Regions from separate parts of the Paraburkholderia pallida genome, predicted to be linked through region 2. Evidence: riboswitches for the same ligand, from Rfam matches in the RefSeq annotation. Region 2 holds a riboswitch; the other holds the start of a gene.

Region 1 (14,924 bases), on a different contig from region 2:
TAGCCTGTCAGCGGCACGTAGTCGCCTTGATACGGATACACGAGATAGCCGGCATAGATCCAGCCACGCAGGCCGGGCAGCGCGACGTCACACCAGGAGTAGTCGCCCACGCAGCCCATCACCTCGACCGGCACGTTGGGACCGAGCTCGCTCACGACCGGATAGGCGTCGGACGGCCCGGCAAACAGATCGACAGGCTCGCTCGTGTAAGCCTCGGTTTGCGCGCGCACGCCGGAGGCCGCGAACGCCATCCCCGCAGCCACGCAGACCGTCGCGATCGGCAGGGCCAGCCCGCGTGGAGGCTTCGTTTTTCGGTTTGTCATGCTCCCCTCTTTTGTTCTGTGATCATGGAGAAGCATCCAGCATATTCCATTCCTGGAAGCCGGGGTGTGCTTGCAAAGATCGCCGCGCCGCGTCGCGGCGCTCAGGCGGCGCGCGTCTTGCGGCGCGCGGGTGCGCCGTGCTCCGGCGTTTCGATTGCGCGAATGGCGTTGTCGCGCGACGTGTTCATGCGCGTCTCGACGCACTTGAGCACGCGCGGCAGATCCTGCGCCGCGATCGCGCGGCGCAGCTCGCGCCAGCCGCGAATCGACTGCGCAATGGCCTCCGGATGCGCGGCGAACGCCATCCGGTTGTAGCGCAGCACGCGTAACGAAATGGATTTCAGCATGTCCGAGAGCACGAGGTTGCTGCTCAAGTCGAAGACCGCGAAGTTCAGCAGGAAACCCTCGAGGACGTACGCATCCAGCGATTCGTTCATCGCCTGCTCGAGCGCCTTCACGTGCTCGTCGAACACCTTGCCGAGCTGCGCCGGCGATTCGGCCAGCAGATCCTTGATGAGCGCCGAGTACAGCAGCGTGCGCACCGCGAAGATATCGCGCAGCTCGCGCGCGTCCGGTTGCGTCACGATTGCGCCGCGCCGCGCCTCGACCGCAACCAGCCGGTCGCGCTCGAGAATACGCAACGCCTCGCGCACCGGCGCACGGCTCACGTGCAGGATCTCGCCGATGTCGCTTTCCAGAAGACGCTTGCCCGCCTCGATGTGATTGAGCGTGATGGCTCCCGCGATGCGGGCGGCGATCTGCGCCGCCACGGGCATGGACGCACTCTCCCACTCCTTGCCCCGCAAGACAGCATCCTCCACCGCCAGCATCAGTTGGCCCCTCGGTTTGAGCAAGATACCGAGATCCGGAAGTTCCTGCGTTCGTTGTCTCGCCATGTCGGTGTTACCTGATCGGGAAGGTTGCGCTCCAAGCGGGTCACTGCCTCGCGACGCATCGCAGCCGCGAGACGGAAAGTATACCATTCGCCGTGCACTTCTCTATTTTTTGTCGACATTATACGAGACAAATAAAAGCGGCCCTCGTGAGGCCGCTTCGTGCTCTTTGTGCTGCGTAGTCTACGACTGCGTATCGCTGTACTCGACGCTATACAGTTGCCGCTTGGGTTCCCGCGTGCGCTGCCGCGTCTCCCAGCCTTCGGCGAGCCCCACCTTCGCATGCGATGGCGGCAGCATCGGCTTGCCGCGCACGAGGTCGGATGCGCGTTCCGCGAGCATGATGGTGGGCGCGTTGAGATTGCCGTTGGGCTCGGTTGGAAACACCGACGAATCGATCACGCGCAAGCCCGTCATGCCGCGCACACGCAACTCGGAATCGACCACCGCCATGTCGTCCTCGCCCATCCGGCACGAGCCGCACGGATGCATGGTGCTTTCCAGATTCGCCCGCACGAATGCGTCGATCTCGTCGTCGGTCTGCACGTCGGGGCCGGGGGCGAGCTCGACATCGCGGAAACGGTCCATCGCCGGCTGCCCGATGATCTCGCGGGTGAGCCGCACGCAGCGCCTGAAGCCTTCGCGGTCTTCTTCGCGGTCCAGATAGTTGAAGCGAATCTCGGGATGCACGTAAGGATCCGCCGCCGTGAGCCGCACGTGGCCCCGGCTTTTGGGCTTGTTCGGCCCGGTCAGCACCATGAAGCCGTGCCCTTTGAACGGCTTGTCGCCGTCGTAGCGCATCGCGGCCGGCAGGAAATGGAACTGAATGTCGGGCCAGCGCAGCCCCGCCTCGGAGCGGATGAAACCGCCCGCCTCGAAATGGTTGCTCGCGCCGAGACCGTCCTTGAACAGCAGCCAACGCAGTCCAATCAGGAACTTGTGCCACGGATCCATGCTGCCGTTGAGCGTGACCGGCTCCTTGCAGGCGTACTGGATGTAGATCTCCGCGTGATCCTGCAGATTCATGCCGACGCCCGGCAGCGCGTGCTTGACCTCCACGCCCGCCTGGCGCAATGCATCGGCGGGCCCGATGCCGGAGCGTTGCAGCAGATGCGGTGAGCCGATCGGGCCCGATGCAATCAGCACTTCGGCGCGGCAGCGCGCCGTGTGCGTGACGCCGCCCCGGTCATAGACCACGCCGACCGCGCGCTTGCCCTCGACGATCACCTGCCGCGTCATCGCATTCGTGACCACATGCAAGTTGGGCCGGCTCATCGCCGGGCGCAGGTACGCGTTCGCGGTGGACCAGCGCACGCCGTCCTTCACCGTCATGTGCATCGCGCCGAAGCCTTCCTGCATGTGCCCGTTGCAATCGTCCGTGCGAATGTAGCCGGCCTGCACGCCCGCTTCGATCCATGCTCCGTACAACGGGTTTTTCATGTTGTTGCCGTTGTTCGTCGAGAGCGGCCCGTTCGAGCCGCGGTACTGGTCGCCGCCGAACTTGTAGTTTTCGGCGCGGCGGAAGTACGGCAGGCAGTTGTGGTAGCCCCAGCCGCGCGCGCCCAGCTCCTCCCATTCGTCGAAGTCGTAAGCGTGGCCGCGAATGTAGACGAGCCCGTTGATCGACGACGATCCCCCCAGCACCTTGCCGCGCGGGCAATGAAGCTGGCGTCCGTTCAGATGCGGCTCCGGCGCGGTCTGATATTTCCAGTTGAACTTGCGCGTGTTCATCGGCATCGAGAACGCGCTTGGCATCTGGATGATGATGCTGCGGTCGCTGCCGCCGTACTCGAGCACCAGCACGCTCACTGCTGGATCCTCGGTGAGCCGGTTGGCCAGCACGCAGCCCGCCGATCCCGCGCCCACGATGATGTAGTCGTATTGCCCGCTTTCCATGATGAATTCCTGATTCGTTATCCTGACAATATGGCGTTCAGAAGCGCTGGTCGCCCGTGGTGTACTGAGGCAGGGTCTTTTCGATCTGCGCGATGAGCGCCTCCTCGCGGCGAAGATCGAGCGAGCGGCTCAGCAGGTAATACGCCATGCCCGAGACGAACAGCCCCACGAGCCAGGCCAGGTCCACGCTGCCCATCGCCCGCGCAAACGGGCCGACATAGACTTCGTTGGCGCCGTCGAAGATGCAGAAGAACGGGATCATCGCGGCAAACCCGATCGCATACGACATCAGGCCGCGTGCGCCCCATGTGCCGTAGATGTTGTTGTGCGGCAGGAAGAAGTGCGGGATCGCATAACGGCCCTTGCGCACGAAGAAGTAGTCCGTGAGGTTCACGGCGGTCCAGGGCACGAGGAAGTAGAGCATCACCACCAGGTAGATATTCAGGACCGAGAGCCCCTTGCCCGACGTATAGATGCTGAGTGCGACCCCGAGCTGAAGCACCACCACGAAGAGAATCGCCAGCACACGCACGCGGGCGGTGGGCTCGATCTTCCTGAACGAATCGACGCCCGTGATGGCCGTGAGCTTGGCGCTGTAGATGTTCATCGCTATCACGGGCAGGAAGGCCACGATCGTGACGGCCACCACCACGCTCCCGAGGCGCGGCGACAGATCGCTGCCGACCTGGTTGAGCGCCACGAGCACGTCGGTGGCGTGCAGGTGGTCGCCGAGCCAGCCGCCCACGGCGATCATCCAGGCACCCGAGAGCGACGCCCCGAGGAACACCGCGGCGATCAGACGGCCGCTCGGCGTGTTCTTTGGCAGATAGCGCGAATAGTCCGACACATAGGGCGCGTAAGCGATGTTATAGCTCGCGGCAGCGGCGAACTGCGTGATGAACCCGGTCCAGCAGAAGCCAAGCGGCGCGGGCGGCGGCGTGCCGGGCAGCGCCGCCGGCAGCGGCAGATCGGGCACCCAGTGCATGAGCACCGCCAGCGTGACGAAGCCGTACAGCGGCAGCGACAGATACAACGCCCACTTGAAGCTGCGGTGCATCCAGTCGTGGCCGAGGATGGCGAGGACCGCCGCGGGCACGGTCACGACCAGCGCCACCTTGAGCGGGTCCCAGCCAAACAGCGCCTTGAGGCCCTGCATCATCAGCACGAGATTGACGATATTGAAACCCGCGAACACGAACAGCGTGGCGAGCAGCACGAGGACCACGCCGCGATAGCCGAACTGCGCGCGCGACTGGATCATCTGCGGCAGGCCCAGATGCGGGCCCTGCGAGCCGTGGAACGCCATGAACAAGGTGCCGAACATGATGCCGAGCGTGCCGGCCACGGTCGTCCAGAGCGCGTTCAGGCCCACGCTCGGCCCAACGAAGCCGATGGTCATCGTGAAGAACGTGAAGTTGCCGAGAAACCAGAACGGCCCTTGACGCGAGAGCCGGTCGGTGCGCTCGCTCTCGGGAATGAAGTCGATCGAATGCCCCTCGATCGCGCCGTGCTCGCCGATGGCGGCGCTGGGTGCTGCAATCCGTGCCGCGACTCTTTCGTTTGCTTCCATCGTGTGCCCCATGTCGTAATGGACGATGCTGCATAAAGACAGGACGCCCGGAGCGCGGCCCGCGAGAGCGGGCCGGTCCGCCGCGTATCGAAGACTTGATACCGACGCGCCGCTACGCGTCGTTCAGCGTGATCCAGACGGCCTTGGTCTCCATCAGGGCGTCGAGCTGCTCCGCGCCGAGGTCCTTGCCAAAGCCCGATGCCTTGAAGCCGCCGAACGGCATGGCCGGATCGATCGTGCTATGCGCGTTCACGTAGACGCTGCCGGCGCGCAGCTTCGGCACCAGTGCATGCACGCGATTCAGGTCGCGCGAATAGATCGCCGCGGCGAGGCCATACGGCGTGTCGTTTGCGAGCGCGACGGCCTCGCTCAGGTCGTCGAATGGCGCGCTCACGAGCACGGGCCCGAAGATCTCCTCCTTCACGATGCGCATGTCCGGGCGGCAATGCGCGAAGATCGTCGGTTGAACGAAATAGCCCGATCCCTCCACGTTGCGCCCGCCATACACCAGTTCCGCGCCTTCGCGACGGCCCGCCTCGATATACGACGTCACACGCGCCTTCTGCTGCGCCGAGACGAGCGGGCTGATGAAGCAGTCGCGATCGAGGCCCGGCGCGATCTTGAGCGTGCGCGTGTAGTCGATCAGCGCGGCGAGGAAGCGTTCGTGCACGCTGCGTTGCACGTAGAGGCGGCTGCCGGCGTCGCACACCTGCCCCGAGTTGAAGAACATGCCGTTCGCCACCGCGCGCGCCGCGGCCTCGATGTCCGCATCGTCGAGCACGAGCACCGGCGACTTGCCGCCCAGCTCGAGCGTGACGCGCTTGACGCCGTCGAGCGCCGCGCTGCCGACCTCGCGCCCCACCGCCGTGGAGCCCGTGAACGTCACCTTGTCGATGCCGGGGTGGCGCGCCATGGCGGCGCCGATCACATTGCCGCGCCCGGTCACGACGTTCACCACACCGTCGGGAATGCCGGCCTCCTGCACGAGCTGGGCGAAGCGCAGCGTCGACAGCGAGGTCAGCTCCGCGGGCTTGATCACCGCCGTGCAGCCCACCGCGAGCGCCGCAGCCAGCTTCCACGCCAGCGTCTGCAGCGGGAAATTCCACGGCACGATGATCCCCACCACGCCCACGGCCTCCTTGCGCGTATAGGCGAGGTAGTGACCGGGCAGCGAAGGCTCCACGGTGCGCCCGTGCAGCTTGGAAGCCCAGCCCGCGAAATAGCGGAACGTGTCGACGGTTCCCTGGACATCCACATCGCGCGCATTCGCCACCGATTTGCCGACGTCGATCGACTCGATCTCGGCCAGCTCGTCGGCGTGAGCCTCGATCAGATCGGCGAGGCGATGCAGCAGGCGCTCGCGCTTGAGCGGCTTGAGGCGCCGCCACGCGCCGCCGTCGAACTGCCCGCGCGCCGCGGCGACTGCACGGTCGAGGTCGCCTGCCGTGGCGAGCGGAATCTGCGTGATGATGCCTTCGGTGGACGGCTCGACCACGTCGAGCACCTCGCCCTCGCTGCCCGGCACGAACGCGCCGGCGATGAACATGCGTTGCGGCTGCTCGAGAAAGCGCCGCGTTGCTTCACGCACGCCGAACTGCTCCAGATAGTTTCGTACGATGGAATCCAAGCTTGTCTCCTGATCTCGCGCGGCGTCGTGCGCCCACGGCGCGCGCATTAATGTTTCGTGCCGTTGCCTGCGTCGCTGGCCCTGGTCCTCAATGCCTCAATGACTCAATGGCTTAGCGCCGATGCTGGCTGCGAGCGTGAAAGATGACGCCGATCGAATTCAGCAGCAGTTGAGCCGCAAGAATGGGCGTCACGCCCGCCGGATCGTAGGCCGGAGCGACTTCCACGAGGTCCATGCCCACCACGTTGCCGTGGCTGCGGCGCGCGAGCCCCTGGATGATTTCCAGCACTTCGTAGTAGGTGAAGCCGCCATGGCTCGGCGTGCCCGTGCCCGGCGCGATGGACGGATCGAAGCCGTCGATGTCGATCGTGATGTAGTAGGCGCGGCCTTCGGGAATCCGTGCCAGCACGCCCTCCGCGCCGAGCCGGCGCACGTCGCGCACGGAAAGAATGTCGGAGCCCGCCGCTCGCGCGGCGTCATAGTCGCCGCGGTTCGACGACGAAACGTTGCGGATGCCGAGCTGCGTCATGCCGCTGATGTGCTGCATCTCCGAAGCGCGCCGCAGCGGATTGCCGTGTCCGTAACGCACGCCGTGGCGTTCGTCGACGAAATCCAGATGCGCGTCGAAGTGCACGATGTGAATCGGGCCATGGCCCTCGAACGCCTGGATCACCGGGGCGTGAATCGAATGATCGCCGCCGAGCGTCACGGGCATCGCTCCATTCGCGAGAATCTTGCGCACCGCGCTTTCGATGTTGGCGTTGCTCGCCGCCATGTCGGTGTGGACGATGTCGGCGTCGCCCACGTCCACCATGCGCACCTGGTCGCGCGTCAGATAGAGCGCGTCGTCTTCGTGATCGTAGGCTCCCGCGTGGCCGAACGAAAACAGCGTGGACGCTTCGCGGATGCTGCGCGGCCCGAAGCGCGCCCCCGAGCGCCATTGCGTGCCCATGTCGTTGGGCGCGCCGAGGATCGCCACATCGGCGTCGATGCGATCCCAGTCGAGGCAGACCGGCGATTTCGCGAACGTGCAATGGCCCACGAACGGCAAATCCAGCCGCCCGCTTTCGTATGTGTTGCCCGGCATGAGTGTCTCCGTGTGTGATCCGCTGGGTCATCCAGTCAGGAATCGGTGAACGACCCGGTTTTTATCGGGCCGCCGCTTTGAGACACTATGTGGGTATTATTTTTGACCAAAAATCCCGGGGTTCAGATATTCATATCGGAATTTCCGAAGCAAGCGATCATGGAGAACGCGGGCAATGACGCAACTGCAGGACGTGGATCTCAAGCTACTCAGGGTTTTCATGCATGTCGTGCGATGCGGCGGCTTTTCAGCGGCCCAGGCAACGCTGAACGTGAGCCAGTCGACCATCAGCGAGCAGATGACCACGCTCGAGACGCGCCTCGGCCTCAAGCTGTGCGAGCGCGGCCGCGGCGGCTTCCGCCTGACCGAGCACGGCCTCGCAACGTACGAGGCGGCCCAGCGCCTGCAGGTTGCCGTAGAGGCGTTCTGCATGGACACGGACGCGCTGAAGCAGCATATCGCGGGCCGACTCTATCTGGGCATCATCGACAACACGGTGACGGACACCGCTTCGCCGCTGCCGCGGGCCTTGCAGAAGTTCGTTTCGCGCGGCGAAGACGTGCATGTCGACGTCTACATCGGCACGCCGGCGGAGCTCGAGGAGCGCGTGCTCGACGGCAGGCTTCATGTTGCGATCGGGCACTTCCCGATCCACGTGCCGGGCCTCACCTATACCGAGCTCTATCAAGAACCCGATGGGCTCTATTGCGGCAAGGGGAACCCCCTGTTTGCGGGGGCGGGGGAAGGTGGCGTTCAGATCGAAGCCATCGCTGCGAGCCGCATCGCGGCGCGCGGCTACCTGCAGCAGCACGATCTGAAGATGCTCAGCGCGAGCAAGGCCGCCGCGACGGTCGACAACGTCGAAGCGCAGGCGATCCTGATTCTTTCCGGCGCATATATCGGATTCCTGCCCAACCACTATGCGGCGCGCTGGGTGGAACGCGACGACATGCGGCGCATCGGCCCCGAGCAGTTCGGCATGCAGTCACCCTTTTGCGCGGTGACGCGCCGGGCCTCCGCCGTGCCGTCCATCCTGCAGGCGTTCATGATCGACCTGCAGGAGGTCTGGCTGAATGACCGCGCGGGCCGGCACGGAGACGCAACAAAACCCGCGCGCCGCAAGTAGCCGCGGCGCGCCGCGCGCTCAGGCTGCCGCGAGGCGAACGCCCTGAGCCGTGCCGGCCATGCCCTCGATCAGCGCGGCGACGTTCTCCGCCGTTGCGGCCGACAAGGTCCAGCCCAGATGTCCGTGCCCCGTGTTGTAGAACACGCCCGGCATGCGCCCCCTGCCGACCTTCGGCAGCATGCTCGGCAACATGGGCCGCAGGCCCGCCCACGGAATCACGCGCGACGTGTCGACCTGCGGGAACAGACGGCGGGTCCATTCGACCAGCGGCGCGATACGGTCCGCGCGAATGTCGCGGTTGAACCCGTTGATCTCGGCCGTGCCCGCCACGCGGAACCGGTCGGCGCCGAGCCGGCTCGTGACGATCTTCGCGCTCTCGTCGAGCAAGCTGACCCAGGGTGCCGCGCGCTGGCTCTTTTCGTCGTCGAGACCTACGGTGATCGAATAGCCCTTCACCGGATACACGTTCACGTGGTCGCCGAGCATCGACGCGAATGCACGGCTGTTCACGCCCGCACAAACGACGATACGTTCGAATATTTCGTCATGCGAATCGTTCTGCGACAGCGTGGAGAGCGTGAACGTGCCGCCCGGGTCGCGCCGGATCGCGGCGATCTGCGTGTCGTAGTGGAATTCGACGCCATGCCGCACACTCGCCATCGCGAGGCCGCGCGTGAACTTGTGGATGTCGCCGGTCGAATCCGAGGGCGTGAAGAAGCCACCGAAAAACGCGCCCTCCAGGGCCGGCTCGATCTCCCGGATCTCGGCCGGCGTCACGGGCCGGCGATCGAGGCCGCCTTCGGTCAGGACGGCGTTGACCTTCGTGGCCACGTCAAAGCTCTTGCGGTCCTTGTAGATGTGCAGGATGCCGCGCTGCTCGAGGTCGAACTCGATGCCTTCGTTACGGGCCGTTTCGAACAGGTGCTCGCGGGCCGCCATTGCGAGGCGCACCGTTTCGAGCGTGTTGGCCCGATAGTTCGGGATCTGCCGCAGAAATTCGGCCATCCACGAATATTTGTGCCACGCGGGCAGCGGATTCACGAGCAGCGGCGCGTCGCGCGTGAGCATCCAGCGCAGGCCTTTGAAGACGGTGGCGGTGTTGTTCCAGACTTCGGCATTGCACGCCGAAAGCTGACCGCCGTTCGCGAACGACGTCTCCATGGCGCTATAGCGGTGGCGTTCGAACACGGTAACGCGAAAGCCGCGCTTTGCAAGGGCGTAAGCGGTCGTGACGCCGGTGATCCCGGCGCCAATGATGGCGATTCGTGACATGACATGGTCCAGATTAGATTGAGCACTGTCGTTTCCGACAACCGTGCCCCATCTGTCCATGTACCTGAGAGTTTCTTCCCGCGCCGGCATCCAGCACGCCGGGCGGAAATCTCCTTCGGTGGGCGCCTGCGCGCCGCTCTCCAGATGTGTTCTCGCTGCAGGGTCCTTGTGCCTGAGAGTTTCCGGGGCGGTTGCTCCGTCGGCGCCGTCAAATGCTTTCGCAGTGACAGTCTCTCCCGCTGCAGTTCATCGAACAGTGCAAAGATAGCGGGCCATTATTGCCGCTGCAAGCGATTTTTTTTCCTCGCGAAGGATTGCGCGTACGCTTGGCCCTGGCCCTCGTCGCTCACGAAGCGCCGCCCCGCAAGCACAGGTGATACCGGCGCGGCATGAAAGCCGGACCGCGCGGGCGCTGCCTCAAGCCGTCTTGCGCAGGAAGCCTTGCGTGCCGCCGTTGCGGTTCGGTGCGAAGCCGTTCGCGTGCAGCGATTCCTCCACCGTGTCGTAGAACACACCGATCTTGCTGATCTCGCGCGCCTCCTTCGCCGTCGCGATATCGCGGCCGAATTCGCGCGAGATGCGCACGAGTTGCTCGATCTGCTTCACGGTGCTCATCTTTTCGGTGCGCTTCTGGTTCCAGAGGCAGTCTTCCGTGCCGCAACGCACGTGCAGGCCCATCGCAATCCCCATCATGTTCACGGGCAGTACATTGCGCACATTGCTCTCCACCGTGACCACCGCGCCGTCGGGCACCGCGCGGATGAAGTTGCCGAGGCTGTAGATGTTCGGCGTATCCATGCCGCCGGCGATCGCCACCCAGTTCATGACCAGCGGGCCCTTGTAGAAGCCGCGGCGCATCAGCCGCTCCACCGACTCGAAGCTGTTGAGGTTGTAGCACTGGAACGCGCTCTGGATGCCCCTGGCCGTCAGCCGGCGCACGTGCTCCTCGACCCAGCCCGGCTGTGCGGGCACGGTCATTTCCTTGTACGCGTTAAAGAGCGTCGGGTTCTCGCGCGAGGTGCCCTTGAAGTCGGCGTCTTCCGCCTGATCGGTGACATTCATCTGCGAAGTATTGACCGTCACCGTGACCTGGTCCGGCGTGGGTTCGAGCTCGGCCAGCATGTGGCGGGTGTCGTCGGAGAGCCACTTCGCCGCTTGCCCTTCGTTTTCGGGCGCAAACGAGATCGAGCCGCCCACCTGGATGATCATCTCCGGCACCGCCTTGCGCACGCCGGCAATCAGTTCGTTGAACTTCGACAGACGCTTGCTGCCCTTGCCATCGAGTTCGCGCACATGGAGATGCAGCACCGTGGCGCCCGCGTTGTAGCAGTCCACCGCTTTCTGGATCTGCTCATCCATGGTGACCGGAATGTCCTCGGGAAAGTCCGAGGGCAACCAGCCTGGCGCGTAAGGCGCCGCGGTAATGATCAAGGGCTGTTGATTCTCGGGAAAGAGGTGGCCGTCGAGAAAATTCATGCGGGGTCTCCGGGGGGAAAGCGGCTGTCGCATCCGCAGGCGAGCGCGTTGGCGAGTCCAGCGCGCCGCCCGATAGTGATGCGTGCCATTGTCCGGTTTGGGCCCATTCCCCGCTTGATCATGCGCGCCAGTCGATTGACTATCCATGACAGGCGCCGGCAACACCGTCACTGATCGACGCGGCGCGATGCGGGGTGGCGCGCGATGGCGCGCCCGAATATCGGCGCCTCCTCGTCAAGCCTTCAGGACCGCACCGCCCCACTCGCCCGCGTGGCCCGCAACACGTACTCGAGCACCGCGATCACCATGCAGTTGACTACCAGGCACAGCAAGCCAGGATTGAAGCCGCCGAGATCGTAGCGGCCCAGGTAGAACGCGAGCGCCAGGCCATCTCCCGCGAGAATGCCGGCCGTCACCGCGGCGGGCCGGATGCGCATCGAGAACAGCACGGCAATTAGCCCCGGAAAGAATTGCCCGACGCCGTAATAGGTCGTGTTGATGAGCGTGAGCATCAATGTCGGCGTCGCGCTGGTCATGACGATCGACACGGCCAGATAGATCACGATGACGATCTTCGCGGCCGCCTTTTGTTGCGCTCCGCCCACGCCCGGCAGCAAATTGCGGCTGACGATGGGCCCGATGGCGAGGCACATGCCGGTGAGCACCAGCAGCGCGGAGAGCACGGCGGCGGCCGCCACGAGCCCGAGCAGCCATGGCGGCAGAAGGTCGTTGGCCGCCACGAAGAACGCCTCGTTCGCCGAGTTCAGGCTGTAGTGCTGGCTGAGCGCATAGTACGACGCGATCACGAGAAACGGATACATCAGCATATACAGGGGCATGGCGATCTGGCTGCGCCGGATCGTGTTAGCGCTCTTCGCGGTGAAGAACATCTGCGCACCGAATGGCATGGCGAGAAAGCCGAGCGACTGGAACAGAATCGTGCTCATGGCAAAGCGCAGTTGCGTGGAATCCATGCGGTTGCTCACCTGCAGCCCGGCTTCGTGGAACACCGTCGTCACGCCTACACGCTGCGCCACGGCAACCCCGGTGGCAACGATCGCGAGGACCATGAGCGTGTCCTTGAGCACGGCGACGTAGGCCGAGGAGCGGATACCGGCGATCATGATATAGACGAGCGCGAGCGCCGCCGCGATGATGACCAGATGCAGCGTCTCGAACTGCCAGCCCAGCCCGCGTAAGGCGGCAGCAAGCCCAGTGAACTGGAGTTGCGCCATCGGCAACAGGAACAGGATCGACGTGAGCGCGACCACGCGCTCGATCGTGCGGTCCTGAAAGTGGCCCCTGAACAGGTCGGGCAGCGTGATCGCATTGAAGCGCCTGCCCGCCTCCCAGATGCGCGGCCCGAGAAAATAGCCGAGCGGATAGGCAAGCAGAATATAGCCGAGAAACCAGACACCGTAGGTCGGCCCCTTCGCGTAGATGCCGCCCGCGAAGCCCACCATCGTGGCGACGCTGTAGATCTCTCCCGCAGCGAGAAAAAAGACCAGCACGCTGCCGAACTGGCGCGACGCGACGAAAAAATCCTGCACGCTCTGCGTGCCCACGCCGCGACGCGAGAGCAACGCAAGTGCGAACGAAGCCAGCATAAAGCCGGCGAAGACTACGGTTGACATGCGCGTGCTCCCTTGCAATCAGAGATCGTCCTGCGTGGCGTCGGCGGCGTGCTTGTCGAAGCCGTGCCAGCAGACGAAGAGACACGCCGAGGTCAGTACGAACCACAGAAACATCCAGGCGTACACGAGCGGTACGCCCAGCACGTAGACGTCGGCGGAAGCGATCCAGGGCAGCAGCCCCAGCACGCCGGCATAGGGCAATCCAAGCCCGATCAGAACCCTTAGCATCGGCTCACCCCATGCTGCGCACAGCAGCGGCAAGTGGATCGATCGGCGTGAAGACGCCCGCACGCGCCTCGATGGCTTCTCCCGCGGCGAGGCACAGCGCTTCGCCATAGCGGCCCGCTACGAGTTGCACACCCGAAGGCATGGTAGTGCCGGAGGATGCCGCCACACTGAGCGGCACGCTCAAGCCCGGCAAACCGAGCACCGCTGTCGCAAGCAGCGGGCCCTGCGCCTGCAGGATGCGGCGCATCGCGTCGTCGCCGTGCTGGTCGGCGTCGATAGCGAACGGACGCTGGCACGACACCGGCATCAGCAGCAGCGGATAGCGCGCGAAGAAGGCTTGCCATTCGCGCAACAGGCCCGTGCGTTGCGAGAGGCCGTCCATGTAGCCGGCCAGGTCGAGCGTCGGCGCGATGCGGCGCTGGCTGCCGAACGCCGTGCGGATGGCGCGGTCGCCGCAGTCCTCAATGGTCTTGTCGAGTCCGGTGAGCGCCTCGTTGGTCACGAGCTTCAACCACAGCTCTGAGGCTTCGTCAAAGCGCGGCGGCACCACCTCCTCCACGACGCAGCCGGCTTCCTCGAGCCAGCGCGCGGCCTGCTGGACCGCTGCGATCACCACCGGGTCGGTGGGAATGCCCGGCAGTTGCGCGCACACCGCCACCCGCGTGGGAAACGGCGCCAGGGCGCCCTTCGGTGCGTTCGATGCATCGAGTGGTGTCGGTGCTACCGGCATCCACCAGGCGTCGCGCGTATCGCCGCCCTCCATGGCCGCGAGCGCGAGGCGCAGGTCGCCCACCGTGCGCGCGAGCGGCCCCTGCACCGAAGCGAGCTGCACCGCAAGCGTGCGGTCGCGGCTTTGCGACGGGTTGTAGGCGGGCACGCGCCCCGTGGTCGGCCGCAGTCCCGCCACGCCGCATGCATACGCAGGATAACGAATCGATCCACCGAGATCGTTGCCATGTGCGATCGCGCCGATGCCGGCCGCCACCGCCGCCGAAGCGCCGCCGCTGGAGCCGCCCGGCGTCAGGCCGGCATCCCAGGGGTTCAGCGTTCTGCCGTAGAGGTCGTTGTCGGTGAACCACCGGTACGAAAACGCGGGCGCGTTGGTGCGGCCGATGATGACCGCGCCGGCCTTGCGCAGATTCGCCACGACCGGGCTGTCCTCGCGCGCGATCAGATCCTTGTAGGCCACCACGCCGTTGGACGTCGCGCGCCCCGCCATGTCGACGTTCACCTTGACCGTCACCGGCACGCCATGCAGCAGGCCAGTGGCGTCGCGCCGGCCAACGGCGGCATCGGCCGCCGCGGCGGCTTCGAGTGCGCTATCCGCAAGCACGTCCACGACCGCGTTGAGATGCGGATTGACTTCCTCCAGCCGCGCGAGGCAACTCTCCACGAGTTCTTTCGATGAAACGTCGCGGCGCGCGACGAGGGCGGACATTTCCGTTGCGCTCAGGCGCCACCATGCTTGACTCATATGTGCTCCTCCAGGACTCTCGATTGGCTTTCGTTTTTTTATGCCCGCCTGACCGCGCGGACCAACATCAGAGACTGGAAAGAGGCTAACTGGGACAGCCCGATCGCAAAAGACGATATATTGTTCGCGGTGACCACTGCAGGTTGTCGTGCTGCCCCCTCTCCCAGGGGTAACCCTGAGCCGTTGCGGCGGGGTCCCGCGAGTCGGCAACATCTAAATCCCGAAGGAGACCACGCTGCATCGTCATCGGCCGATGGGCCGGGACGCGGCGGACGAGACATGAAGGACCATCACCTGAAGGCCTGGCTTGCCCTGGTC
Region 2 (14,924 bases):
CCGACGCTTGGCATCCTGTAGAAAAATAGGGTCTTAAGTATCACTTCAGATCATTGGCTGTACGATTGCAGCCACCGAAAATTCGAATCGTTGGCGATGAACCACCATCTGCTGATTATTTTTGGGGCGGTCGTGTTCGCCCTTTCGATCATGCTCCTGATTGCTGCGTTGATATTTGATATCCCCGCATAACCGCAGTGTGCGCCGTCACGCGCAGCGCAAGCGCAGCCTCAGATCTAGGCGCGGCGCCCACCAATCTGTGGCCTAACCCACCGAGCATTTTCACTCGCGCGAATGTGCCAGCGGCCCATGGCACATAATTGACTCGCTGGGCACCTCGTGCCCGGCCACCTGCTACCTTCCCCCGTAGGCGTAGCAGGAATTTCAGCCCCGACGCGAAGGCGCCGGGGCCTTTTCATTCGATAGCCCGGAGTTACCGTGCAAAAAAAACCGCAGAGCGAATCTGCGGCTTTCCAATTCACACACGCGGCTCGGAGTGTCGCCTGGGCCGCCCAAACAGCATAGGTTTTTGGCAGAGGAATTCACTCGGGCAATCTACCTACGGAATGCAAGCCAACGATGGCCGAGCATCGACCAGGTTGGCGTGCTCGCGCGCTGCAACGGTACGCCGCGCATCCAGATAGGTTGCCAGGTCCTCGATATGGACGAACATGGCGGCCTTCTGCGACCGGTCGGAGCGGATCACGGGAAACCCGAAGTCATTGGCCCGTGCGCGCCGGCTGAAAGTGTCCTCAGAGAGGTGCGGGAAAAAATTCGTGCGCACCACCTCTATTGGCAGGAGCGCTGCGTTGAACTGGGATTCAAGTCGTTCGAGAGTAGACACGGCAAAAATCTGAAGAGTGTTCCGCCAAGGCCACCGGTAACCCGACGAGTGCTTTTCCTTGCGCAGAATTTGCCCTACTGGTGCCCTAACAGGCCAGCGGAAGTAATTCGGGAGGGAGAGAATCGGGCGGAAACCCTTGTCAGACTTGGCGCGCCCGGCTGGGATCGAACCAGCAACCCCTGCCTTCGGAGGGCAGTACTCTATCCATTGAGCTACGGGCGCGTTGAGAAGCGGACACTGCCGCCAACCCCGAGAAAACAGGGAAGCAGCATCATCGCAGTGAGACCGAGAGAATACCCGGTTTCGATGACGGCGTCCACCGCGCGGCCCTTGCCGGCGCACCCGGCGCCAACTACCGCCAGCGCGCGATCAACCGACACACCACTCGATCCGCCACCATTTACGACTACACCCGCCGCTGCGCCGCACCACCTCGGGTAAACGCCCGCTGAAGAGCCCCCGCGCGCGGCAACCGGGCGCGAAACCTTGCGTCTATAATCGTCCGTGATCTATCGCAAGGCTGTTGCCGTCCTGCTGTACCGCTCACCACAATACCAACGGGAGACGAGACAAGCATGAGCGAAGCACCCCACGGAGCCCCGATCAAAACGCCCGGCCAGCTGATCGCCGCTGTCATCGCCGGGTTTGCCGTCCCCATCATCTGCTGTATTCTGCTCGCCAACTACGTCAACAACACGACGCGCACGGGCGCAGGCACCGAAGAACTCTCCGCGCAGCAGATCACCGAGCGCATCGCGCCCATAGCCCAGGTGTCGGTGCGCGACGCCAACGCGCCGCGCGTCTACAAGACGGGCGAGCAGGTCTATCAGGCCGTCTGCTCCGCGTGTCACGCGAGCGGCGCCGCGGGCGCGCCCAAGTTCGGCAATTCCGGCGACTGGGCGCCGCGCATCTCCCAGGGCTTCGACACGCTCTGGAAAACGGCGCTCTCCGGCAAGGGCGCGATGCCCCCGCGCGGCGGCACGAGCCCCGACGACTACAGCGACTACGAAATCCGCCGCGCGGTCGTCTACATGGCCGACCATGGCGGCGCGAGCTTCCAGGACCCGCCCCAGCCCGCGCCGGGCGCCGCACAAGGCGCGTCGGCAGCGGCGGGCGCTGCGCCCGCTTCGGGCGCCGACGCATCCGCCAGCGCGCAGGCCGCAGCCGCTGCCATCGCCGCGCTTCCGCAGGCGTCCGCGCCGGCGGCAGGCGGCGCCACCCAGAGCGCCGACGCCTCGCAGGCGGGCAAGGCGCTCTACGAGCAGGTCTGCCAGGCCTGCCATGCTGCGGGCGTGCTCGGCGCGCCGAAGTTCGGCAACAAGGACGACTGGGCGCCACGCCTGAAAGATCCGATGGACAAGATCTACAACTACGCACTGCACGGCAAGGGCCAGATGCCGCCCAAAGGCGGTTCGAGCGCCTCCGACGCCGACGTGAAGGCCGCCGTCGACTACATGGTGAGCGCAGCGAAGTAAGCCCACGCTCACTTGCCGAAGGGCGACAACGGCACAAGACACAAAAGACAAAGGGCTGCATCGCGAGATGCAGCCCTTTTATTTGCCACGCAGCGATCCCTGCCGCGCGTGCGCTCAGCCCTTCTGCAGCAACGCCTTCAGGCTCGCGAGACGGTCCTTCGGCGACATCGGCGCTTCTTCGGGCGTCGGCGGCGGCGCATCGTCCAGTCCCATCTCGGGGATGAAGCGCGACGCCTCGCACACCACCGTCTCGCGCGCCCGCTTGCGCTTCTTGCACCAGTTCAGATGCAGGCTGCGCTGTGCGCGCGTGATCGCCACGTACATGAGCCGGCGCTCTTCCTCGATGCGCGCGTCGTCGATCACGTCGTCTTCCGAGCCGCCGCGGTGGGGCATGATCCCCTCCTCCACGCCCACCAGGAACACGTGCGGATACTCGAGGCCCTTCGAGGCGTGCACGGTCGAAAGGCGCACCGCGTCCGGGTCTTCGTCCTTGCCTTCGAGCATCGACATCAGCGCGACCGTCTGGATCAGGCCCATCAGGTTCTTGCCGGTGTCGGCGAGGCCGTCGGCGTTGTCGTAGCCGGTGGCTTCGCTGTCTTCGCCGATTTCCTGTTCAGGCTTCGTCCCCTTGCGCTTGAGCCATTCGAGGAACTCCAGCACGTTCTGCCACTTCGACTGCGCCTGGCGCTCGTCGAAGGCGTCGTACAGATACGCCTCGTAGTGGATCGCTTCCATGAGGTCGTCGAGGACGACCGTTGCCGGGTCCTTGTGTGCGCGCTCGGCGAGCCGCTGCATGAAGTCGCAGAACACGCGCATCGGCTCGACCTGGCGCGCCGAGAGCCGTGCCTCAATGCCGCCCATATAAACCGCTTCGAACAGCGAAACCTTCGCCTGCCCCGCGAACGAGCCAAGCGCTTCGAGCGTGGTATTGCCCACCCCGCGGCGCGGCGTGGTGATCGCGCGGATGAACGCGGGATCATCGTCGTGGTTGGCGATCAGGCGCAGGTACGCGCAGATGTCCTTGATCTCGGCCTTGTCGAAGAACGACTGGCCGCCCGAGAGTACATAGGGAATGCGCTCGCGGCGCAGCACCTGCTCGAAGATGCGCGCCTGGAAGTTGCCGCGATAAAGAATCGCGTAATCGCGGAACTGCGCGCGACGCTCGAACTTGTGCGAGGAGAGGCGGAACACCACCGACTCGGCCTCGTGCTCTTCGTCGTTGCAGGGCGTGACGGTGATGGTGTCGCCCATGCCGTGCTCGGACCAGAGCTTCTTCTCGAAGAGCTTCGGGTTGTTGGCGATGACGTTGTTCGCCGCCGTGAGGATGCGCACCGTCGAGCGGTAGTTCTGCTCGAGCTTGATCACATGCAGCTTCGGATAGTCCTTGCCGAGCTGCGCGAGATTTTCGATCGTGGCGCCGCGCCAGCCGTAGATGGCCTGGTCGTCGTCGCCCACGGCCGTGAACGCGGCGCGCGGGCCCGCCAGCAGCTTGAGCAGCTCGTACTGGCAGGTGTTGGTGTCCTGGTACTCGTCGACCAGCAGGTAGCGCAGCTTGTTCTGCCAGCGCTCGCGCACGGGCTCGTTCTTCGCGAACAGCTCGGCGGGCAGGCGGATCAGGTCGTCGAAGTCCACCGCCTGATAGGCGTGCAGCGTCGCCATGTAGTTGCGGTAGACGATCGCGGCCTGATGCTCGTCCTCGTTCGAAGCGGTCGCGAGCGCCTCTTCGGGCATCACGAGGCCGTTCTTCCAGAGCGAGATGATCGACTGGATCTTGCGGATGAAGCCCTTGTCGGTCGAGCCCACCTGCTCCTGGATCATGGCGAAGCAGTCGTCGGAGTCCATGATCGAGAACTGGGGCTTCAAGCCCAGGTGCTCGGCTTCCTGGCGCAGGATCTGCACGCCCAGCGAGTGGAACGTGCAGACCGTGAGCTGGTTGGTCGGCACCTTGCGGCCTTCCTTGCCGGGCGTGGTGAGCGTCTTGCCTTCGAGCAGCTTGCCCACGCGCTCGCGCATTTCGGCGGCGGCCTTGTTGGTGAAGGTGACGGCCGCGATATGGCGCGGCTCGAAGCCTTTCGCTTCGATCAGGTGCGCGATCTTCTGCGTGATCACACGCGTCTTGCCGCTGCCCGCGCCGGCGAGCACGAGACAGGGACCGTCGAGGTAGCGCACCGCTTCGCTTTGGGCGGGATTCAGGCCTGCGGACATCGTTGCTGGATTGGAGAAAAACGGGTGGTGTAGCTGGGAGGCGTGCGCGCGGGGCGCCCAGCCGGGGGGCCGAGCTGGAGGCGGCCGGCCGGGGGCGCTCATCCTTGCGTGGCGCGGCGCCCGCGCACGAGAGCGCGCGAAGCACGGCAAACCGCATGGCGCGAGGCGCGCGTAACAACGCGGCGGCCTCTCACGCGAGAGCTGCGATGTTAACACGAGGCGGCTGCGCGCCGATGCGGCCCCGACGTCATCCACCGACTCGCCCCACTCACACGGCACTGAACCACGGCGGCCCGCCGCATCACGCCTGCGCCCACGCCATCCGTCCCCAGACTTTCGCCACGCCTGGCCCGTGCAACGCGCCAGCCACGCGTGCCACAATGGCAGGCCCCCTTGGCGGGCTCCCGCCACCCGCGGCGACGGCTCGCGCCGCGCCGCCTCATTGCTGGAAAGAGGACGCGCTTCATGACTGCACCGCTGCAAATCGGCCTGATGGGCTATGGCTTCGCCGGCCAGACCTTCCACGCACCCGTGATCGCCCATAGCGGCGCGGCCACGCTTGCCGCCATCGCGACGAGCCAGGCCGAGCGCGCACAGGCCGACTATCCCGATGCCGCGATCGTCCCCGACCTCGACGCCCTGCTCTCGCTCGACGCCATCGAATGCGTGGTGATCGCCACGCCCAACGACACGCACTACGAGCTCGCGCGCCGCACGCTGGAGCGCGGCAAGCACGTGCTGGTCGACAAGCCGGTCACGCTCACCGCCGAGGAAGCAAGCACGCTCGCCGCCATTGCGAAGCAGCGCGGCCTCGTGTTCGCGCCGTTCCACAACCGCCGCTGGGACGGCGATTTCCTCACCGTGCGCGATTTGCTCGCGAACGGCGAGCTCGGCCGCGTCACGCACTACGAATCGCATTTCGACCGCTTCCGTCCGCAGGTGCGCCAGCGCTGGCGCGAGGACGCGACACGCGGCGGCGGCCTGCTCTATGACCTCGGGCCACATCTGATCGACCAGACGCTCGCGCTCTTCGGCGCGCCCGAGTCGGTCACGGCGTTCGTCCACACGCGCCGCGACCACGCCACCGCGCCCGACTACGTGCACCTCGTGCTGCGCTACCCGGGCCACGACGCCGTGCTGCATGCAAGCGCACTGGCCGCGTTCGCGCCGCGCTTCGTCATCCATGGCACGCGCGGCAGCTATCTGAAGAACGGGCTCGATACGCAGGAAGATCAGCTCAAGGCGGGGTTGCGCCCGGGCCAGCCCGGTTTCGGCGACGGCAACGAGCCGGGCCGCCTGCACATGCTGGCTGATGACGGCACGGAAACCGAACTCGAAGTGCCCAACGCCGCCGGCAATTACGCGGATCTCTATCGCGCGCTCGCCGCCGCGATCCGCGATGGCGAGCCTTTCCCGGTGAGCCCGCAGGACGCCGTCGACGTGATGAGGATCATCGAGATCGCCACGCAGAGCGCCGCCGAAGGCCGCACGATCGCGTTCACGCCCACGGCTTGATAACGGACCCGCGCGCAAAACCGCGCGTTGGCGCGGTCGCGGGCGCTTCGCCCGGCGTTCAGCGCCCGCGTGCCGGCACCCCATGCACCTTGCATTTGCCCGACGCAATTGAAAGGTGTGAACAAATCGTTACAAGTGCATGCAGCGCCGCGGTCATCGGGTGGCGCGCGCGGCACGTTTGCCGACATACAACGCAAAAAAACCGAGCAACAACGACTAAAAGCTGCGACCAAAAGGAGAGTCTCAATGACCCGTTTGAACCGTGCCATCCGCTACGCCGCCGTCGGCGCGCTCGTCTCGACGCTCGCCGCTTGCGTGGTCAACCCGCCCCCGCCGCCGCGTCCCGTGGTTGTGAACCCCGGCCCGAATCCGCATGAAGTGGCGGTGGACCGCCTGCACGAGGTCGACGGCCGCATCGACAATCTGAGCCGCCGCATCGACATGCGCGTGAATCAGGGCTACTACCCGCCGCCCCAGGGCGCCGCGTTCCATCACCGCCTCGACACGATCCGCGGCGAAGCGCACGACATGGCGGCCCAGCACGGCGGCGGCATCTCCGGCGACGAGCAGCACGTGCTGAACCAGGAGCTCGACACGGCGGCGCGCGCCATCGGCGAGTAAAGCGGCAACCCCGGCGGCAACCCCGTCGGCAATCCCGGGAGCCACCCCGCCCCCGTTTTTTTCCGCATTGACACACCCGCCAAGCGTCGCGCACAATCGCTGCGCGCGCCGGGAGAGCGCGCCGTTTGTCGCACCCCGCCACCAGGCAGGTGCAACGCGGCGCCGCCGAAGGGGCAACCCACAAACTCTCAGGCAAAAGGACCGTGCGCGCCGGACCTCCGAATCGCTCGCGCGCGCCTGTGCGCCGCGTGTGACTTTCGAGTCCGAAACTCTGGAGAGCGGCAGTAGAACGGCTGGGCAAATGAGCCCCGGGCGTTCAGGCTGCCCACCGAAGGGGCGCGCGCCATCCAGCAGCATTCAACACGGCGCAATCTCTCAGGTATCGAGGACAGAGGGGCCATGCAAGAACCGACCCCAGGCATAGTGCCTGTGGCGTTTCCTGCATGGCCTTTTTCGTTTTCGCGCGATTTTTCGCGACCGCCTGAGGCCCCATGACCGAACTCAAACGCACCCCGCTGAACGACTCGCACCGCGCGCTCAATGCCCGCATGGTCGACTTCGGCGGCTGGGACATGCCCGTCAACTACGGCTCGCAGATCGACGAGCATCGCGCGGTGCGGACCGACGCCGGCATGTTCGACGTCTCGCACATGTGCGTGGTCGACTTCTCGGGCGCGAAGGCGCGCGAGTTCTTCTCCCGCGCGCTCGCCAACAACGTCGCCAAGCTCACGACGCCGGGCAAGGCGCTCTACTCGTGCATGCTGAACCCCGAAGGCGGCGTGATCGACGACCTGATCGTCTACTACTTCGCCGACGACGAATTCCGCACCGTGGTCAACGCGGGCACCGCCGAAAAAGACATCGCCTGGTTCGAGAAGCTCAACGCCGAAGGCGGCTTTGGCCTCACCATCACTCCGCGCCGCGATCTCGCAATCGTCGCCGTGCAGGGTCCGAGCGCGCGCGAAAAGGTCTGGCAAGTCGCGCCCTCCTCGCGCAGCGCCACCGAACTCCTCAAACCCTTTAACGCCGCGAAGATCGAAGCGTCGCCGTTCGGCGAGCTGATGGTCGCGCGCACGGGCTACACCGGCGAAGACGGCTTCGAAATCGTGCTGCCCGCCGCTGCCGTCTGCGAATTCTGGGACGCCCTGCAGCGCCAGGGCGTGAAGCCCTGCGGTCTCGGCGCGCGCGACACGCTGCGCCTCGAAGCGGGCATGAACCTCTACGGCCAGGACATGGACGACAGCGTCTCGCCGCTCGACGCGGGCCTCGCCTGGACCGTCGACATGAAGGAGCCGCGCGAGTTCGTCGGCCGCCCCGTGCTCGAGGCAAACGGCTCGCGCATGGCCTTCGTCGGCCTGATTCTGCAGAAGGAAAACGGCAAGGCCGGCGGCGTGCTGCGCGCGCACCAGAAGGTGCTCACGCCGCACGGTGAAGGCGAAATCACGAGCGGCACGTTCTCGCCGACGATGCAGGAATCGATCGCCTTTGCGCGCGTGCCCCAGGGCGTGCAGCCGGGCGACGTCGTGCAGGTGCAGATCCGTGACAAGGCCCTGCCTGCAAGCGTGGTAAAACTGCCCTTCGTGCGCAACGGCAAGGTGCTCGTCGCCTGATCCGCAAGGATTCGAGCCGCGCACGCCCCCCCTCTTTCAAGTCATAACGAACCACGCACTGGAGCAACCCATGAGCATCCCGGCCGATCTGAAATACACCGAATCGCACGAATGGATCCGCACCGAAGCCGACGGCACGCTGACCATCGGCATCACGGACCACGCACAAGAAGCGCTCGGCGACATCGTCTTCCTCGAGCTGCCTGATGCGGGCCGCGCCGTCGCCGCCGGCGACGCCGTTGCCGTGATCGAGTCGGTCAAGGCCGCCTCGGACATCTACGCACCGGTCGCGGGCGAGATCGTCGAATCGAACACCGCGCTCGTCGACACGCCGGATCAGGTGAACGGCGCGCCGTACGAGTCGTGGCTCTTCAAGATCAAGCCGGCCGCCGACGCCAAGCTCGACGCGCTGATCGACGCCGCCGCCTACGAAAAGGCCATCGGCGCTTAACACGCAGGCGAAGTCGCCTTAACCAGACGGCGCGGCGGCGCGCGCATTGCCCACGCCGCCCGCGCCCGCAGGAAACCCTATGAAGCTCGAACACCCGGATCGTCTGATGAACACGCCGCTCTCGGCCCTTTCGCTCGCCGCACTCGAAGCGCACGACGCCTTCGCCGCCCGCCACATCGGGCCCGACCCGGCCGACCAGCAGGCGATGCTCGACACGCTCGGCTTCGCCTCGCGCGCCGCGCTGATCGACGCGGTCATTCCGGCCGCGATCCGCCGCAAGGACGCGCTGCCGCTCGGCCCCTTCGGCGAGCCGCGCTCGGAAGCCGAAGCGATCGCCGCGCTGCGCGCGCTCGCAGACAAGAACCAGGTGTTCCGCTCCTACATCGGGCAGGGCTACTACGACACGCACACGCCGGCCGTGATCCTGCGCAACGTGCTCGAAAACCCGGCCTGGTACACGGCCTACACACCGTACCAGCCGGAAATCTCGCAGGGCCGCCTCGAAGCCCTGCTCAACTTCCAGCAGATGATCGTCGACCTGACGGGTCTCGCGATCTCAAACGCGTCGCTGCTCGACGAGGCCACCGCCGCCGCCGAAGCGATGACGCTCGTGCAGCGCGTGGGCAAGTCGAAGTCGAACGTGTTCTTCGTCGCCGACGACGTGCTGCCGCAAACGCTCGAAGTCGTGAAGACGCGCGCGAAGCCGATCGGCATCGAGGTGAAGGTCGGCCCCGCCGCTGAAGCCGCCAACGCAGGCGCGTTCGGCGTGCTGCTGCAATATCCGGGCGTGAACGGCGACGTGCGCGACTATCGCGAACTGGCGCAAGCCATCCACGCCGCGGGCGGCGCGGTGATCGCCGCCGCTGACCTGCTTGCGCTCACGATGCTCACGCCGCCGGGCGAATGGGGCGCCGATGTGGCCGTGGGCAACTCGCAGCGCTTCGGCGTGCCGATGGGCTTCGGCGGCCCGCACGCCGCGTACCTCGCGGTGAAGGACGAATTCAAGCGCCAGATGCCGGGCCGTCTCGTCGGCGTGACCGTCGACGCCCAGGGCAACCCGGCACTGCGCCTCGCGCTGCAAACGCGCGAGCAGCACATCCGCCGCGAAAAGGCCACCTCGAACGTCTGCACGGCGCAGGCGCTGCTGGCCATCATGGCGAGCATGTACGCCGTCTATCACGGCCCGCAGGGCCTGAAGCGCATCGCGCAGCGCGTGAACCGCGTGGCCGCGATCCTGGCCGCGGGCGCGAAGCAGCTCGGCTACACGCTCGTGAACGAGTCGTTCTTCGACACGCTCACGTTCGAAGCCGGCGCGCGCACCCAGGCGCTGCATGACGCAGCGCTCGCGCGCGGCATGAACCTGCGCCGCGTGAGCGAGACGCGCGTGGGCGTGTCCGTCGACGAAACCACCACGCGTGGCGATCTGGCCGATCTGCTCGCCGTGTTCGCGCAAGCCGCGTTTGCGAGCGAAGCGCCGTCGGTCGATGCGCTCGACGCCGCCCTCGCTGCGCAGCAAGCGGTGACGTTCCCGGCCGCGCTCGTGCGCGAAAGCGCGTACCTCACGCATCCGATCTTCAACCGCCACCATTCGGAAACGGAAATGCTGCGCTACCTGCGCAGCCTCGCCGACAAGGACCTCGCGCTCGACCGCTCGATGATCCCGCTCGGCTCGTGCACGATGAAGCTCAACGCCACCTCGGAGATGCTGCCGGTCACGTGGCCCGAGTTCGGCGGCATTCACCCGTTCGCGCCCGCCGAGCAGACCGTCGGCTATCGCGAGATGGTCGACCAGCTCGAGCAGATGCTGGTGGCGGCCACGGGCTACGCCGCCGTCTCGCTGCAGCCGAACGCGGGCTCGCAAGGCGAGTACGCGGGCCTGCTCATCATCCACGCCTACCATGAGTCGCGCGGCGAAGGCCACCGCAACGTCTGCCTGATTCCCGCTTCGGCGCACGGCACCAACCCGGCTTCGGCGCAGATGGCCGGCATGCAGGTCGTGGTGGTCGCTTGCGACGCGCAAGGCAACATCGACCTCGTCGACCTCAAGGCCAAGGCCGAGCAGCACGCGGCCAAGCTCGCGGCGATCATGATCACGTATCCCTCGACGCACGGCGTGTTCGAAAGCAACGTGCGCGAAGTTTGCGAGATCGTGCACGCACACGGCGGCCAGGTCTACGTGGATGGCGCCAACATGAACGCGATGGTGGGTCTCGCGGCCCCCGGCCAGTTCGGCGGCGACGTCTCGCACCTGAACCTGCACAAGACCTTCTGCATTCCGCACGGCGGCGGCGGGCCGGGCGTCGGCCCGGTGGCGGTGGGCGCGCACCTCGCGCAGTTCCTGCCGAACCAGCTTTCGTCGGGCTACAAGCGCTCGTCCGATCTGGGCAACGGCATTGGCGCCGTCAGCTCGGCGCCTTACGGCTCGGCCTCGATCCTGCCGATCTCGTGGATGTACATCGCGATGATGGGCGCGGCCAACCTCACCGCCGCCACGGAAACCGCGATCCTCAACGCGAACTACGTCGCGAAGAAGCTGGCGCCCCACTTCCCGGTGCTCTACAGCGGCCCGGGCGGGCTCGTCGCGCACGAGTGCATTCTCGACCTGCGTCCCATCAAGGATTCGAGCGGCATCACCGTGGACGACGTCGCCAAGCGCCTGATGGACTACGGCTTCCACGCGCCCACCATGAGCTTCCCGGTGCCGGGCACGCTGATGGTCGAGCCGACCGAGTCGGAGTCGAAGGACGAGCTCGACCGCTTCGTCGACGCGATGGTTGCAATCCGTGAAGAAATCCGCGCCGTGGAAGACGGCCGCGCGGACAAGGAAGACAACCCGCTGCGTCATGCGCCGCACACGGCGGCGGTCGTGGTCGCGAACGACTGGAAGCACGCGTACTCGCGCGAGCAGGCCGCGTATCCGGTGGCGTCGCTCGTCGCGCAGAAGTACTGGCCGCCGGTCGGCCGCGCCGACAACGTCTACGGCGACCGCAACCTGTTCTGCTCGTGCGTGCCGATCGGCGAATACGCGGATGAGTCCGCTCAACAAGGCGAATAAAACGCGCCCGATCGATCGGCCAACCCGGCCAAACCCGCCCGCACAGCCGCCGCGCGCTCCGCGAGGAGCCGCGGCGGCTTTTGCGCGCAGCACATTTGCCGCCGCAAACCCTCGCCAAACCGTTAACATCACACACCTGTCAGCCTTGAATCAGGGAGTCGCGCATGGCGCGGATGGTGGGAACGGCCTTGGCTGGGCATGGCCCGGCGGCAACGCAGGCCACGAAGGCTTCAGTTGCATCAGGTGCATTGAGTGCCTCGGGCCAGCACACGCGCGGCGGCGCACGCGTATTCGAAGTGGCATCCGGGCCAGTTTCCGCGCGGCGGCGCGGCAGCGCTCGCGCGCTCGCCACGGCCTGGCTCGTCGGCATGGGCCTTGCGGGTCTGGGCACGGCGAATCAAGCCCATGCGGCCATGAACTTCTGCGCCGCTCCCGCCCTGCAGTCGAGCGAGCGCATCAATGCCGACCCGGGCGTGAAAGCGCTCGTGGCCGACGTGCAGGCGCACGTGAACGACGTGCCGCATCCGCTTGCGAAGCTGCATACGGAAGGCACGCTCCCGCACGAGGGCATCTACGACCAGAGCGTGGAGGCCGAGAAAGAGCTCGACCTGATGCGCAACGCGGCGCTCGCCTGGCGCGCCACGAGCGACGACCGCTATCTGAAGCTCGTCGACCGCTTTCTGTTCGCCTGGGTCACGACGTATCAGCCGAGCTTCAACCCGATCGACGAAACGCGCTTCGAAGGGCTGATCCTCGCCTACGACATGACCGCGAGCGCGCTGCCCGTGAAGACGCGCAACGCCACGATGGTGTTCCTGAACAAGTTCGCGAACGGCTACATCAACGACGTCGATGCGCAACCGCGTCCGCTCAAGGGCACTTTCGCGAACAACTGGCAGAGCCATCGGGTCAAACTGATAGCGATGACGGCGTTCACGCTCGACAACCGCAAGATGATTGCGGCGGCGCAGCGATTGTTCATCGAGCATATCGGCGACAACGTCGCGCCCGACGGCTCGACGCTCGACTTCACCGAGCGCGACGCGCTGCACTACGTGACCTACGACCTGCAGCCGCTCGTGACGGCCGCGCTCGCCGCGCGCCGCCACAACCGCAACTGGCTGCCCGAGCGGGCGGCCAATGGCGCCACGCTCGCGAGCGCGCTGAACTGGCTCACGCCCTATGCGATGGGCGAAAAAACGCACGAGGAATTCGTGCATTCGAGCGTGCCGTTCGACGCCAAGCGCCGCGAAGCCGGGTTGCCCGGCTACAGCGGCGACTGGGACCCGAAGAACGCCGCCGAGCTGTATCACCTGGCCGCCCGACTGGACGGCCGCTATATGCCGATCGCGCTGCGTCTCGCGCCCACGCCGCCGGCGTGGCTGGCCGTCTGTCTGCCGTTGCCGGCGCGCTGAAAAGCGCGCAAGGTGCAGGTGAAAGGGGCGGCGGCGGAACAGGAAGCACAGCGCACGGCACCCACTGAAACCGACTAGACGAAGCAGGAGCAGTACCCATGGCAGTAAGCGTTTTCGATCTCTTCAAAATCGGCATCGGGCCGTCGAGCTCGCACACGGTAGGGCCGATGCGCGCGGCGCTGATGTTCGCCGAAGGACTCGAGCGCGACGGACTGCTCGCGTCCACCGCGTCCGTCAAGGTCGAGCTGTACGGCTCGCTCGGCGCCACCGGCAAGGGCCACGGCACCGACCGCGGCGTGATGCTCGGCCTGATGGGCGACGCGCCCGACACCGTCAACCCCGACACCATCTCCGAGCGCCTCGAAGCCGTGCGCGACTCGCGCCAGCTCGCGCTGCTCGGCAAACACCCGATCCCGTTCGTGCAGAAGGAGCACATCGCCTTCTATCGCCAGGCGCTGCCCGAGCATCCGAACGGCATGAAGCTGCGCGCGCTCGACGCCGCCGGCGCGACGTTGCGCGAAAGCACCTATCTGTCCGTGGGCGGCGGCTTCGTGGTCACCGCGGGCGCGGCCAACTCCAAGGTGCTGGGCGCCGTGCAGCAATTGCCGCACCCGTTCCGTACGGGCGCCGAAATGCTCGCGCTGTGCGAATCGACGGGCAAGAGCATCGCGCAGCTGATGCTCGAAAACGAGCGTGTCTGGCACAGCGACGACCAAATCCACTCGGGGCTCCTGCGCATCTGGGAAGTGATGCAGTCGTGCGTCTCGCGCGGCTGCGGCATCAACAACCCCGACGCCGAGGGCACGCTGCCCGGACCGTTCCAGGTGAAGCGCCGCGCCGCGCAGCTCTATCGCGCGCTCACTGGCAACCCCGAGCGCGCGCTACAGGACCCGCTCTCGATGATCGACTGGATCAACCTCTACGCGATCGCCGTGAACGAGGAGAACGCCGCGGGCGGCCGCGTCGTGACCGCGCCCACCAACGGCGCCGCCGGCATCATCCCCGCCGTGCTGCACTACTACGTGCGCTTCACGCCGGGCGCCAACGAGCAGGGCGTGATCGACTTCCTGCTCACGGCCGCCGCCATCGGCATTCTCTACAAGCTCAACGCGTCGATCTCGGGCGCCGAAGTGGGCTGCCAGGGCGAAGTGGGCGTGGCCTGCTCGATGGCCGCGGGCGCGCTCGCCGCCGTGCTGGGCGGCACGCCGCATCAGGTGGAGAACGCCGCCGAAATCGGCATGGAGCACAACCTCGGCCTCACCTGCGACCCGGTGGGCGGCATGGTGCAGATCCCCTGCATCGAGCGCAACGCCATGGCCTCGGTGAAGGCCGTGAACGCCGCGCGCATGGCGCTGCGCGGCGACGGTGCGCACTACGTCTCGCTCGACTCCGTCATCAAGACGATGCGCGAAACCGGCGCCGACATGAAGACGAAGTACAAGGAGACGTCGCGCGGCGGCCTCGCGGTGAACATCGTCGAGTGCTGATGTTCGCGCGCTGAGCGCGTGACGCCGGCCGCGCGACGCTGAGCGCGCCTCGCTGGCCGCGCGCCGCTGAGCGCGCCTCGCTGAATGCGCGCCTCGCGCCGCGCGGGCGGTTCTGTTTGTGCAGTTTGTTTCGCTTGTGTCGCACCGATCAATCGGATCTGGATCGAACGTATTCACGTAACGAACGAAGGAGACTTGACCGTCATGCATCAGCCGAACGATTCAGCCCGCGTTTCTGATTCCGCG

What was found. A riboswitch is a leader RNA that binds a small molecule or an ion and turns the genes downstream of it on or off. The one in region 2 is predicted to bind glycine.
Region 1: it holds a riboswitch for glycine, as region 2 does, so the genes downstream of both, E1956_RS22635 (D-amino acid dehydrogenase) here and gcvT (glycine cleavage system aminomethyltransferase GcvT) in region 2, are expected to answer to the same signal.

Annotation. Positions count from the first base shown of each region.
Region 1 covers NZ_CP038149.1:1,666,834-1,681,757, forward strand. Annotated here, with positions in the region: gene E1956_RS22600 (SH3 domain-containing protein) at 1-323, opposite strand, end outside; gene E1956_RS22605 (GntR family transcriptional regulator) at 425-1,219, opposite strand; gene betA (choline dehydrogenase) at 1,400-3,112, opposite strand; gene E1956_RS22615 (purine-cytosine permease family protein) at 3,150-4,682, opposite strand; gene E1956_RS22620 (aldehyde dehydrogenase family protein) at 4,795-6,309, opposite strand; gene speB (agmatinase) at 6,422-7,396, opposite strand; gene E1956_RS22630 (LysR family transcriptional regulator) at 7,572-8,522, shown strand; gene E1956_RS22635 (D-amino acid dehydrogenase) at 8,541-9,794, opposite strand; glycine riboswitch at 9,837-9,948, opposite strand; gene E1956_RS22640 (beta-keto acid cleavage family enzyme) at 10,212-11,270, opposite strand; gene E1956_RS22645 (sodium:solute symporter family protein) at 11,513-12,904, opposite strand; gene E1956_RS22650 (DUF3311 domain-containing protein) at 12,923-13,132, opposite strand; gene E1956_RS22655 (amidase family protein) at 13,137-14,606, opposite strand; gene E1956_RS22660 (LysR substrate-binding domain-containing protein) at 14,886-14,924, shown strand, end outside.
Region 2 covers NZ_CP038148.1:729,638-744,561, reverse strand. Annotated here, with positions in the region: gene E1956_RS03275 (YggL 50S ribosome-binding family protein) at 1-29, shown strand, start outside; gene E1956_RS46030 (pyocin activator PrtN family protein) at 560-844, opposite strand; tRNA gene E1956_RS03265 (tRNA-Arg) at 991-1,066, opposite strand; gene E1956_RS03260 (c-type cytochrome) at 1,420-2,319, shown strand; gene E1956_RS03255 (UvrD-helicase domain-containing protein) at 2,434-4,524, opposite strand; gene E1956_RS03250 (oxidoreductase) at 4,990-6,039, shown strand; gene E1956_RS03245 (hypothetical protein) at 6,295-6,660, shown strand; glycine riboswitch at 6,760-6,873, shown strand; glycine riboswitch at 6,922-7,062, shown strand; gene gcvT (glycine cleavage system aminomethyltransferase GcvT) at 7,152-8,270, shown strand; gene gcvH (glycine cleavage system protein GcvH) at 8,341-8,721, shown strand; gene gcvP (aminomethyl-transferring glycine dehydrogenase) at 8,801-11,776, shown strand; gene E1956_RS03225 (alginate lyase family protein) at 12,145-13,191, shown strand; gene E1956_RS03220 (L-serine ammonia-lyase) at 13,290-14,678, shown strand; gene E1956_RS03215 (thiamine pyrophosphate-binding protein) at 14,883-14,924, shown strand, end outside.